2 regions of the Devosia sp. P2_G7 genome follow, and region 2 is predicted to be linked to the other one. Evidence: riboswitches for the same ligand, from Rfam matches in the RefSeq annotation. Region 2 holds a riboswitch; the other holds the start of a gene.

Region 1 (6,463 bases), on a different contig from region 2:
CGCCCACTCGCACGGCTTCCTGTCGCGCGATGGCGCCGCTCCTGGTGAACTGCTCGCCGAGGCCCGCCGCCAGCTCGACACCTACAAGACCATCGAACGCCGCACCGCCGAGGCGATCTCGGCAAGCGCCGTCGACGACGGCTTTTCGCTTGAGCTCGCCTCCGGCGAACAGCTCACGGCCCGCCGCCTGATCCTCGCCCACGGTGTTACCGACAGCGTCGATACGATCCCCGGCATGGCCGCATGCTGGGGCAAGAGCGCGCTGCATTGCCCCTATTGCCACGGCTACGAAGTCGCCGACCGGCCGCTCGGACTATTGCTCCGCGAAGGCGACATCCTGCACCTCGCCCGCTTCTTTTCCGAGTGGACCAACGATCTGACGCTGTTCGCCAACGGCACCCCCGTCGATCCGACGGTACAGGCCGCATTGGCCGATATGCGAGTGAAACTGGTCGAGGAAGCGGTGGTCCGTTTCGACCACGACGACGGCATGCTGAACGCGGTGGTCACCACTGCGGGCCCAGTGCCGCTCGCGGCGATCTTCGTCCACGCCCCGATCAGCTTCTCCACTAACCTCGGCGTCGAGCTCGGCTGCGAGACCAAGGCCGGCGCAGTCGGCGATTTCTTCGTCGTCGATCACACGCAGCAGACCTCGATCCCCGGCGTCTATGCCGCAGGCGACGCCGCGCGCCCGATGCACAACATCAGCTTCGCCGTCGCTGATGGGGCAGGGGCAGGCGCTTTCGCCCACCAGTCGCTGCTAGCTACTTCAACGGTCCCCGGAAAATGAAGAACGCTCCGGCAAAGATCAGCAGAAATCCGACGGCGTGATTCCAGGTCAGCTTCTCACCAAGCACGAACACCGCAAAGCCGGCGAACACCGTGAGGCTGATCACCTCCTGGATGGTCTTCAGCTCCGCCGCCGTATAGGCGCCATAGCCGATACGGTTGGCGGGGACGGCCAGCCAGTATTCGACCAGTGCGATACCCCAGCTCACCATCACGGCGACCCACATCGCCATGCTGGGGAATTTCAGGTGCCCGTACCAGGCGACGGTCATGAAAACGTTGGAGCCGATCAGTAACAGGATCGGCATCACCGTCTGGAAGGTGAAGGGCATCGGGCACCTGCGCGAATCAATTGGGGTCAGCCCATTGATCGCCGCGCCCAGCTTCCGCCGCAAGGCCTGCCCAGACTCAACGCGGTCCGCTAGAATCGACGGATCAAACGGAGGTCGACCATGCGCTCCCTCATGCTGTTCCCGCTGCTGCTGCTCGCCGCTCCAGCCATGGCCGCCGACATCGCCTGCGACGGCCCATTCGCCGGCGACAGCTCCGAAGCACGTCTGATCGAGACCTTCGGCAAGGATAACGTAGTGACCGGCGACGTCCCCGGTCCCGAAGGCTCCACCGTACTCGCCACCACGGTCTTTCCGAACGATCCCGCCAAGACCATCGAGTTCGGCTGGTGGGACGAGGAAAAGCACGAGCGCGTCGCCTATTTCACCGTCCCGCCCGGTGACACTGCGCCGGGCGGCCTGAAGCAGGGCCTCACGGTCAAGGAAGTCGAAGCGCTGAATGGCGGGCCGTTCCAGATGTTCGGCTTCTTCTGGGATTACGGCGGCGCTGCCATCTTCGAGGGCGGCAAGCTCGCACCTCCTGCAGATGGCTGCATTGTCTCGGCCCGCTTCGCCGTCGGCGACTACCCGGCCGACCTCAACGTCGATGCCATCTCCGGCGATATGCAGATCTCGTCCACCGAGCCGCTGCTCGAAAAGGTCGATGCGCGCGTCGACACGGTCACCGTCGGCTATCCCGATTCCGCCGCGGCCGAAGATTGACCGCGACCCCTCCCGCGGCGTAACGATAGCCCACGTTGGTTCCTCGGACCCGTTCGGGCGAGGGGATCAAAAGGGAACACGGTGCGGCGTACCCATCAGGGACCAAATCCGTGGCTGCCCCCGCAACTGTAAGCGGCGAGTGCCCTCCGACTATGCCACTGATGCCACGCGAGGTGTCGGGAAGGCCGGAGAACACGACGACCCGTGAGCCAGGAGACCTGCCAGCGTGCAACCGGGGACTCCCCCCATTTCATCCGCACGGAGGGTGCAGGCATATGAATACTCAGGTCCAGACGGCGTCCGTCGCCAGTCTCTCTGTCTCGCAGCGCGTCATCGCAGGTGTGCTGGCATTGTTTATCGGCTTCGTCCTCGTCGGCGGCGTCGGCTTTGCCAGCGACATGGCCATCCATAATGGCGCGCACGACACGCGTCATTCGCTCGGCTTTCCCTGCCACTGACGCCGTCAAGCAAACGAGACATCGATGAAACTCTTCCAGCGAATCTTCTTCGCTGCGGTCCTTGCTGGACTCGCAGCTGGCTTGGCCATGAGCGCCGTCCAGCAGTGGCGCGTCGCGCCGCTGATCCTCGCCGCCGAGGTCTATGAAAACGCCGCTCCTGCCGAGGCTGCCGCCGAACACACCCACGACGCCGCCACCCCGGCGCACTCGCACGAGGAAGCCGCCCCCGCCCACGAGCACGACGAAGACGCCTGGGCTCCTCAGGATGGGGCTGAGCGCATCTTTTACACAGTGCTCGCCAACCTCCTCGGCTGCATCGGCTTCGCCTTCCTCCTCGCTGCCGTCTCTGTCCTCTCCGGCATCGAGATCACCGCCCGCAACGGAGTGATCTGGGGCCTCGGCGGCTTCGTCGCGCTGCAGCTCGCCCCGGCCTTCGGCCTGCCGCCCGAACTCCCTGGCATGCCCGCCGCCGATCTCGTTGCCCGCCAGGTCTGGTGGGTCGGCACCGCCATCGCCACCGGCGCCGGCATGCTGGCCATCGCCAAGCTCCGCAACTGGACCGGCATCGTTATCGCCGCCGCGCTGATCCTCGCCCCGCACGTCATCGGCGCCCCCCAGCTCGCAGGCGAACACGCCACCACCGTGCCCGCCAACCTCGCCACCAGCTTCGCCGCCGCCACCCTCGCCACCGGCGCGCTGTTCTGGCTGACCGTCGGCCCGCTGCTTGGCTGGCTCAACGAGCGCTTCGCTAAGTCCCCCGCCTTTGCCCTGAAGGGTGCCCACGCATGAGCTCGACCGAAAAGATTCCCGTCACCATCATCACTGGCTTCCTCGGCGCCGGCAAGACCACGCTCGTCCGGCACCTGCTCGCCCACGCCAAGGGCAAGCGCATCGCGCTGATCATCAACGAGTTCGGTGAGCTCGGCGTCGACAAGGAAATCCTCGCCGGCTGCGGTGACGAGACCTGCCGCGAGGAGGACATGATCGAGCTCAGCAACGGCTGCATCTGCTGCACCGTCGCCGACGAGTTCATCCCCACCATGCAGGCGCTGCTCGAACGGCCGGATCGCCCTGACCACATCGTCATCGAGACCTCCGGCCTCGCTTTGCCGCAGCCGCTGATCCGCGCCTTCAACTGGCCCGAGATCAAGTCCGAGGTCACCATCGACGGCATCGTCACCGTCGCCGACGCCGCGGCGCTCGCCGAAGGCCGTTTCGCCAATGACGAGGCGGCCGTCGATGCGCTCCGCTCCGCCGACGCCATGCTCGACCACGAAACCCCGCTCGGCGAATTGTTCGAGGATCAGCTTGTCGCCGCCGACCTGATCATCCTCAACAAGGCCGATCTGGTCACCGACGCCAATCTCGACACCATCGAGACCCACCTCCGCGCCGAAATGCGCCCGGGCACCGGCATCGTCCGCGCCCGCAACGGCCATGTCGATGTCGCGGCCCTGCTCGGCATGGGTCTTTCGACCGAGGACAATCTCGCCGGCCGCGAGAGCCACCACGAGCTCGAGCACGGCGGCGAGGGCCACGAGCACGACGACTTCGACTCGTTCTCGGTCACCCTCGACGGCGTCACCAGCAAGGACCACTTGCTCGAAACCATCGAGCAGACCATCCGCGCCCACGACGTGCTCCGCCTAAAGGGCTTCGCGGCTCTGCCCGGCGCCCCGGCTCGCCTCGCCATCCAGGCCGTCGGCCCGCGCGTCTCCGCCTATTTCGACCGACCGTGGAAGCCGGGCGAAGCCCGCCAGACCGCCCTGGTGGTGATCGGCGAGTCGCCGCTCGATCACGCCGCCATCACCGCAAGCCTCCAGCAGGCGGTGGCGGCCGCCGCCTGATGCACCTCTTAGCGGCCCAGGCAGGTGCCCTGCAGCAGGAGGGCGAGGCCATCGACCTCGCCCAAACGCCCGCTGCGCTCATCTTCGCCTCGGCCGCCGACAGCGAGCTGATGATGCTTGCCGCCGCGGCCGATCGCTCCGGCACCGCAGACCTGCGCCTCGCCAACCTCCTGCGCCTCAGCCACAACCTCTCCGTCGACCTGTGGCTCGACCAGACGGTGCAGCACGCCAAACTGGTCGTCGTCCGCCTCCTCGGCGGCCCGGCCTACTGGCAATACGGCGTCGACGAACTCACCGCCCTCGCCCTCAGCGGCAAGATCCAGCTGGCCCTCCTCCCCGGCGACGCCAACCCCGACCCGATCCTGCAGCAGCGCTCCACCATCCACCCCGATGACTGGACCAGACTCCACACCCTCTTCACCGCCGGCGGCCCCGAAAACGCCGACGCACTCCTCGCGGCTTTCGCACAGCTAGCGCAGTCGTCTCCCTCCCCCTCGCGGGGAGGGATCAAGGGTGGGGGGAGCCCCACGCTCGAACCCAACAGTTCAGCCCCCAAACCCTTCCACCGCTTCGGCCTCTGGCACCCCGCCCACGGCATGGTCGACGCGCTCCCCGCCTCGGCCAACCCGAACATCCCCCTCCTCTTCTACCGCGCCGCCCTCGAAGGCGCCGGCACCGCCACCCTCGAAGCCCTGATCGCAGAACTCGAAGCCCAATCGCTCAACCCGGTCCCCATCGTCGTCTCGACGCTGAAGGAAGCCGCCTGCATCCGCTTCGTTCAGTCCGCGTTCGCGGCCTACCCACCCAGCGCCATCCTCAACCTCACCGGCTTCGCCCTCGGGCTCGATGGCCTCGACGACAAGCAGAACCCCTTCGCCGGCATCGACGCCCCCGTGATCCAGCTGCTGCAGGGCGGCCGTCCGGAACCCCAATGGGCCGCCGATATTCAGGGCCTCACGGCGAAAGACCTCGCCATGCAGGTCGTCCTGCCCGAACTCGACGGCCGCATCGGCATGCTGCTGGTCGGCCACAAGCACGACGCCGTCTGGCACGCCCGCACCCAATGCCCGCTTTCTGCCTACGCTCCAGACCCCGACGGCATTCGCCGCGCCGTCACGCTGGCGAAGAACTGGACCACTCTCCGCACCACCCCGCGCGAACATCGCCGCGTCGCCCTCATCCTCGCCAACTACCCCATCCGCGACGGCCGCCTCGCCAACGGCGTCGGCTACGACGCCCCCCAATCGACAGTGGAGATTTTGAAGGCGCTGGAAACCGCCGGCTTCTCAGTCGGGTCACCTGCCCCCTCGCGGGGGAGGGAGAGGGTGGGGGGGGGCCCCACGCTCGATCTCCCGGCCGGCGGTAACACCCTCATCGACCTCCTCCAATCCGGGCCCACCAACGCCCACCCCGACCGCGGCACCGGCATCCCGTTTCCCGTGAATCGCTATCGCGAGCTCTTCGCCACGCTCCCGGCCAAAATCCAGTCCGAAGTCACCACCCGCTGGGGCGCTCCCGAAGCCGATCCCTTCGTCCGCGGTGACAATTTCCACCTCCCCGCCCTCCGCTTCGGCAGCGTCGCCATCCTCGTCCAGCCCGCCCGCGGCTACCACCTCGACGAAACCGCCAGCTACCACGATCCCGATCTCGTACCGCCGCACGGCTACCTTGCCGCCTATCTCTGGCTGCGCCACGAGTTCGCCGCCCACGCGCTTCTCCACAATGGCAAGCACGGCAACCTCGAGTGGCTCCCCGGCAAGGCCACCGCCCTCGATGCGGCGAGCTATCCCACCACCCTCTGGGCCGAACTCCCACAGCTCTATCCGTTCATCGTCAACGACCCCGGCGAGGGCACGCAGGCTAAGCGCCGCACCGGCGCCGTGATCATCGATCACCTGGTCCCGCCGCTCACCCGCGCCGAAACCTACGGTCCCCTCAAGGACCTCGAAGCCCTGCTGGACGAGTACTACGCCGCCTCCGGCATGGACCGCCGCCGCCTCGCCGGCCTGCGCAAACGCATCCTCGATTTCACCCGCGACGCGCGCCTCGATCGCGACATCGGCCTCGTCCCCGACGAGTTCGAAACGCTCAAACGCATCGACACCTTCCTCTGCGACCTGAAGGAAGCCCAGATCCGCGACGGCCTCCACATTTTCGGCCAGTCCCCCACCGGCCGCCTCGAGCGCGACCTCATCGTCGCCCTCGCCCGCGTCCCCCGCGGCGACACCCCCGGCGAAGCCTCCCTCATCCGCGCCCTGGCCGACGACCTGAAACTCGCCTTCGATCCGCTAACCGCCGATCTTGGCACCCCCTGGAC
Region 2 (6,463 bases):
CAGGCTGCAGCGAGCCTCGTTGGCGTGGGGTTCGAGGTCGATACTCTGCTCGTTGAGGGTATCGTTGCCGTGCAAGGGCGGCGGATCGCTTGAGGGCAGTGCGCCCTCTTCCTTGACTCCGCCCCATTTCCTCTCTATCGACCGCGACAATTCATCAGGTTCGAACGCCTGACTGCCGACCGGGACCCGCAAAGGTATAAAGAGATCCCGGAGGCTAACACCCGACAGCGCGATGCGCCCTCGGGTGGGTTTGGCGTTTGCGCCGATGGCGCCGTCCTCGGATGGCGGGATCGACCAAGACTACCTATCTCCGGGTCCGAGGCATCCATGCTGCGGAACCAAAGGAACAAAAATGTTCGAAAGCCTTAGCGACCGGCTTGGGAAAATCTTCGAGGGCCTCAGGGGCCGCGGCGCTCTTAACGAGAGCGACGTGGATGCGGCGCTGCGCGAAGTGCGCCGGGCGCTGCTCGAGGCCGACGTGTCGCTGGAAGTGGTGCGGGCGTTCGTCGAGCAGGTGCGCGAGCGCGCCGTTGGCGCGGAGGTTACCCGCTCGGTGACGCCGGGCCAGCAGGTGGTCAAGATCGTCCACGACGAGCTGGTCAAGGTGCTCGGCGAAACGCAGGTGCCGATCGACTTCAACACCACGCCGCCGATGACCATGCTGATGGTGGGCCTGCAGGGCGCGGGCAAGACCACGCTTTCGGCCAAGCTGGCGAAGCGGATGAAGGAGCGTCAGGGCAAGAAGGTCCTGATGGCCTCGCTCGACGATCGCCGCCCGGCGGCGAAGGAGCAGCTCAGGGTGCTGGGCGAGCAGATCGGCGTCGATACGCTGCCGATCCAGCAGAACGAAAAGCCGGTCGATATCGCCAGGCGCGCGCAGCGCGAGGGCAAGCTCGGCGGCTATGACGTGCTGATCCTCGATACGGCGGGTCGCACGCATATCGACGAAGAGCTGATGGAAGAGACGGCGGCGGTGAAGGCCGCTACCGATCCGCACGAAATCCTCCTGGTCGCGGACTCGCTGACCGGCCAGGACGCGGTGAACCTGGCGCGTTCGTTCGATGCGCGGGTGGATATCACCGGTATCGTTTTGACGCGTGTCGACGGCGATGGCCGTGGCGGCGCCGCGCTTTCGATGCGGGCGGCGACCGGTAAGCCGATCAAGCTGCTCGGTACCGGCGAAAAGATGGATGCGCTCGAGGATTTCCATCCCTCGCGCATCGCCGACCGCATCCTCGGCATGGGCGACATTGTCAGCCTGGTCGAGAAGGCGGCGCAGAACGTCACTGCCGAAGACGCGCAGAAGATGGCGAAGAAGCTCAAGAAGGGCGTCTTCGACCTGGAGGATCTGCGCGGCCAGCTGCTGCAGATGAAGAAAATGGGCGGCATGGGTTCGCTCATGAACATGATGCCGGGCATGGGCCAGATGAAGAAGGCGATGGCCGGCGCCAATATCGACGAGAAGGTGTTCGACCGGCAGATCGCCGTCATCAACTCGATGACCAAGGCGGAGCGGGCGAACCCGGACCTGCTGAACGCCAAGCGGCGCATCCGCATCGCCAATGGCTCGGGCACCAAGGTCGAAGACGTCAACAAGCTGATGAAGCAGCACCGCCAGATGGCGGACATGATGAAGAAGGTGTCGAAGGGCGGCATGGGCTCGCTCGCCGGCATGTTCGGCGGCAAGATGGGCGGGATGATGCCGGGGCTCGGCAACATGCCGGACCCGTCCACCATGGACCCCAAGGAACTCGAGGCGCTGGCGCGTCGTATGGGCATCGACCCGGCGGCGATTCCGCAGCAGGCGGCTCCGCCGAAGCAACTCACCGAAAACAAGCTGCCGACCGATGTCGGCCAGCTGCTCAAATCCGGCTCGGGACTTCCCGGGCTTGGCGGCGCGCCGCGCTTCCCTGGCCTTCCGGGCCTCGGTGGCGGCTTCGTGCCGAAGAAAAAGTAACAGACGAAATCAACTCAAAGGACTGAACCTATGTCGCTGAAACTCCGCCTTGCCCGCGCCGGCACCAAGAAGCGCCCCTACTACCACGTCGTCGTCGCCGATGCCCGTTCGCCGCGCGATGGCCGCTTCATCGAGAAGATCGGCACCTATGATCCCAAGCTCGCCGACAAGGAAAAGCGCGTAAACCTCGTCACCGAGCGCGCCACCCACTGGCTGAGCGTCGGCGCCCAGCCGACCGACCGCGTCGCCCGTTTCTTCGACGCCGCGGGCCTGCTGAAGCGCGAAGCGCGCAACAACCCCGAGAAGGCCGTGCCGGGCAAGAAGGCGACCGAGCGCGCCGAGGCGAAGGCTGCTGCCGCCGCCGCCGCCGAGGAAGCCAAGAACGCTCCCGCCCCCGCCGCTGAAGAGCCGGCAGCCGAAGCCGCGTCCGAGTAAGCCGTGGCGCAAGCGGGCGACAACAAGCTCCTCATGGGCCGCATTGGCGCGGCCCATGGGATCAAGGGCGAAGTGCGCATCCAGTCCTTCACCGAGGACCCGCTGGCGCTGGTTTCCTATGGCCCGCTGTCGACCGACAAGCCGGGGCTGACGATCAAAATCCTCTCGGCGCGCACCACGACGAATGTGCTCGTGGCGCGTATCGAGGGGGTGAACGACCGGAACGCGGCGGAAAAGCTCAACGGGGTCGAACTCTACGTTGACCGCGCGCTGCTGCCGGAGCCGGACGACGAAGACGATTTCTACCATGCCGACCTGATCGGGCTGAAAGCCCGATTGTCGGACGGCTCGGAGATCGGCGAGGTGATGGCGGTGCCCAATTTCGGCGCCGGCGACCTGCTCGAAATCCGCGATCCGCGCTCGGGCGATACCTATCTCTACCCATTCTCCAAGACCGTTGTGCCGGAGGTGCGGGTCAAGGACGGGTATCTGCTGATCGATCCGCCGATCGAGGCGGATCCGGGCGAAGAAGAACCCGATTGAGCTTTTCAGCTCACATCATCACGCTCTTTCCGGAACTGTTCCCGGGGCCGCTCGGCGCCTCGGTGATCGGCCGTGGCATTGCGGATGGGTTGTGGAGCCTTTCGACCACCCAGCTGCGCGATTTCGCCACCGACCGGCACCGGACGGTGGACGATACCCCATCGGGCGGCGGCGCCGGGATGGTGCTGAAGCCGGACATTCTTGCGAATGCCATCGATGCGGTGTCGCCGGAAGGCGATGCTCGGCCGCGGCTGCTGATGTCGCCGCGCGGCAAGCCGCTGACGCAGGAGCGTGTGCGCGAGCTGGCGGCGGGGCCGGGGGCGGTGATCGTCTGCGGGCGGTTCGAGGGGATCGACCAGCGGGTGATCGAGGCCAGGCAGCTCGAGGAAGTCTCGATCGGCGATTATGTGCTCGCCGGCGGCGAGGTCGCGGCCATGGTGCTGCTCGAGGCGGTGGTGCGGCTGATCCCCGGGGTACTGGGTGCGGCGGAGAGCCATGCCGACGAGAGTTTTGAGAACGGGCTCTTGGAATACCCGCAATATACGCGGCCACAGCTGTTTGAGGGGCGCGAGATCCCGGCGGTGCTGACGTCGGGCGACCACGGCAAGGTGGAGAAGTGGCGGCGCGCCGAGAGCGAGAAGCTCACGCGGGCGCGCCGGCCGGATCTGCTGAAGTAGCGCCGGGCTTACTGCGCCGGGGTCATCTGGTGGTCCGAGTGATCCATCGGCATGCTCATCTCGCCCTCGGGCGCAGCGTCGGCTGCGGCGCCGCCGATGTTGAGCACAACCGGCACCTCGCCGGCCTTCTCGAACTTCAGCGTCAGCTGCAGGCACTGGCCCTCTTCGAACGGCGTGCCGACACCCATGAGCATCAGGTGATAGGCGTCGCCGCCCGGGGAGAGCGCGACAGTGCCGCCGGCGGGGATTTCGAGGCCGCCTTCGACTTCGCCCATCTTCATCATGTCGCCCTCCATCTTCATCTGGTGAACCTGGACGGTTTTGGCGGCTTGGGTGCTGCCGCCGAGCAGGCGATCGGCACTGCTGCCCTTGTTCTCAATGGTGAGATAGCCGCCGGAAACCTGTGCCTTGGGCAGCATGGCGCGGGTGTAGGCGCCGGTGATGGTGAGGTCGCCGGCGGTGAACACCTGGCCGGTGGGGCAACCCTCGTGGATGAGGCCATTGTGAGCAAAGGCCGGGGTGGCGACAAGGGCAAGGCCCAGCAGGGCCGGGATGAGGAGACGGTTCATTGAACTGATCTTTCGAATGGAATTGGGGAATTCGAGGCGAGGAAGATCAGGCGAGAGGTGGTCCGCGGGCGTCGAAGGGGCGGATGGAGGTGGCCGGCTGCACCAGCACCGGCATCGCGCCATAGGCAACCGCGGCGACGAGGGTGGCCGGGAGGGCGAGGGTGCAAGGCGGGGGAAGGTCGGCGCCGCCGCCGATGCGGCAGGCGTGGCAGGGAGCGTGCGACTTGGGCTCGTCCGGGAGGTCGCCGCAATAGCTGAGGTCGAGCGCGGCGGTGAGTACATCGGGGCCGGTGGTAGCCGCGGTGACCGGGGTGTGGGCGAAGCTGAGGAAGATCAGCGCCAGCACGACAGCCGCGCGCAGCACCTCGATTCCCATGTTTCGCGCATTCAGCACTGGCGGCTATCCCGGTTGGACGTTGCTCCTCTAGCGCAGGAGGAGGTGCCGCGTCATGCGGCAAATGCGCGGCTTGCCGTTGATCTCGCTACCCAGACCTGACAGAGATAAGGCGACGGTGCGCATCGGGTGATGCGTGAAACGGGAAGCCGGTGGCCTTCGGGCGATGCCGGCGCCGCCCCCGCGACTGTAACGGGCCTGACTTCCACTCAGCGTGCCACTGGTTTGCGACTGGGAAGGCGGAGTGGGAGATGCCCGGAGCCAGGAGACCGGCCGTCAGTGAAACATACGCGAGCGGGACGGTGGGTCCCGAGATGGAGATATTTATGCGCGCGCTACTGGCTCTTCTGCTCATTGCTGTTCCGACGGCCGCCTTCGCCCATACCGGGCACGGCGACGCCTCCGGGGTCCTGCATGGCTTCATGCACCCGGTGGGTGGCCTCGACCACGTGCTCGCCATGGTGGCGGTGGGCGTGTTCGCCTACGTGCTGGGCGGCAAGGCGCTGTGGCTGGTGCCGCTGAGCTTCGTGGGCATGATGGCGGTAGGCTTCATGCTCGGCGTCGGGCAGATCGACGTGCCGTTCGTGGAGCTGGGAATTGCGCTGTCGAGCGTGGTGATCGGCGGCGTTGCGGCGCTCGGCCGGCCGATGCCGGTGGTGGCGGCTTCGGCCCTGGTCGGGGTGTTTGCGGTCTTCCACGGCCACGCGCATGGCGCCGAAATGCCGGTGGATGCCTCGGGCTTCGAGTATGCAGCGGGCTTTATCGTCGCGACCGCGCTGCTGCACACGGCGGGTATCGGGGCGGCGATGGGCGTATCGAAGCTCGTCGGCAAGTACAGCAAGACGGTTGCGCAGGTGGCGGGCGGCGTGTTCGCGCTGGGCGGTGTCGGGGTGCTGGCTGGCTGGCTCTGAGCCTCGTCCGCAGCGACTAGTGTCGCGCGGCTGACATCGAAGTGACATCAAAGGCCCGCGAGCCCTAGACCTGCTCTAGACTCGCGGGCTTTCTTCATCTATAGCCCCGCTCGCTTGAGCTTCGGCTCGGCCAATAATGCATAAAAATCCGTGCAACCAAGACCGGGCGGTCGGCGAAAGCCGGCGAAACGCTCCTTTGAAAAAGACGAACGGAACATCAGATGTCGAACATCATCGAACAGCTCAATCAGGAGCAGCACGAGAAGCTGCTCGCCAAGGGCGCCCATCCGGAATTTACCCACGGCGATACCGTCAAGGTTTGGGTGAAGATCCGCGAAGGCGACAAGGAACGCCTGCAGGCCTACGAGGGCGTGGTTATCGCCCGCTCCGGCACCGGCATCATGGAAAGCTTCACCGTGCGCAAGATTTCGTACGGCGAAGGCGTGGAACGCGTGTTCCCGGTGCTCTCGCCGAACATCGACCGCGTCGAAGTGATCAAGCGCGGCAAGGTGCGTCGCGCCAAGCTCTACTACCTGCGCGACCGTCGCGGTAAGGCCGCCCGTATCTTCGAGAACGTCGGCGCCCGTACCAAGAAGATCGAGGCCGGTGAGCGCGAAGCCGCCATCGAAGCCAAGAACGCCCGCGAGGCTGAGAAGATCGCCGCCGCCGAGGCGCTGGCGAAGGAACTCGCCGAGAAGGACGCTGCCGAGGCCGCCGCTGCTGCTGCCGCCGAGGCCGCTGCCGCGACCGAGGCTGCCGCCGAGCCCAAGGCCGAGTAAGCCGCCACAGTTTCGGCGCTTACGTCACTAGATTTTCAGCCCGGCTCACGAGCCGGGCTTTTGATTCCGGGGTCGGGATGCCCCGGGACGGATTCCAAAGAGGGACATTTGGAATGGACGCAGCTCTTCAGGACGCAGAAGAGAGGGCGCGGCTGGCCGCCGAACTCCGCAACGAGACCCGCAATGTGCTGGTTGAGA

The links. Region 2 has a riboswitch for cobalamin ahead of AC1DWU_RS02700 (HupE/UreJ family protein). Riboswitches for the same ligand answer to the same signal wherever they lie in the genome.
Region 1: linked by a shared signal. The riboswitch ahead of AC1DWU_RS16065 (CbtB domain-containing protein) and the one ahead of AC1DWU_RS02700 (HupE/UreJ family protein) in region 2 are both predicted to bind cobalamin.

What each region holds. Positions count from the first base shown of each region.
Region 1 covers NZ_JBFUFI010000009.1:207,901-214,363, forward strand. The annotation lists gene AC1DWU_RS16050 (NAD(P)/FAD-dependent oxidoreductase) at 1-790, shown strand, start outside; gene AC1DWU_RS16055 (DMT family protein) at 765-1,121, opposite strand; gene AC1DWU_RS16060 (hypothetical protein) at 1,242-1,841, shown strand; cobalamin riboswitch at 1,861-2,081, shown strand; gene AC1DWU_RS16065 (CbtB domain-containing protein) at 2,117-2,299, shown strand; gene AC1DWU_RS16070 (CbtA family protein) at 2,324-3,088, shown strand; gene cobW (cobalamin biosynthesis protein CobW) at 3,085-4,146, shown strand; partial or broken gene AC1DWU_RS16080 (cobaltochelatase subunit CobN) at 4,146-6,463, shown strand, end outside.
Region 2 covers NZ_JBFUFI010000001.1:529,172-535,634, reverse strand. The annotation lists gene AC1DWU_RS02735 (class I SAM-dependent methyltransferase) at 1-93, shown strand, start outside; gene ffh (signal recognition particle protein) at 353-1,957, shown strand; gene rpsP (30S ribosomal protein S16) at 1,988-2,392, shown strand; gene rimM (ribosome maturation factor RimM) at 2,396-2,935, shown strand; gene trmD (tRNA (guanosine(37)-N1)-methyltransferase TrmD) at 2,932-3,612, shown strand; gene AC1DWU_RS02710 (copper chaperone PCu(A)C) at 3,621-4,181, opposite strand; gene AC1DWU_RS02705 (hypothetical protein) at 4,228-4,575, opposite strand; cobalamin riboswitch at 4,675-4,867, shown strand; gene AC1DWU_RS02700 (HupE/UreJ family protein) at 4,902-5,486, shown strand; gene rplS (50S ribosomal protein L19) at 5,708-6,265, shown strand; gene AC1DWU_RS02690 (hypothetical protein) at 6,379-6,463, shown strand, end outside.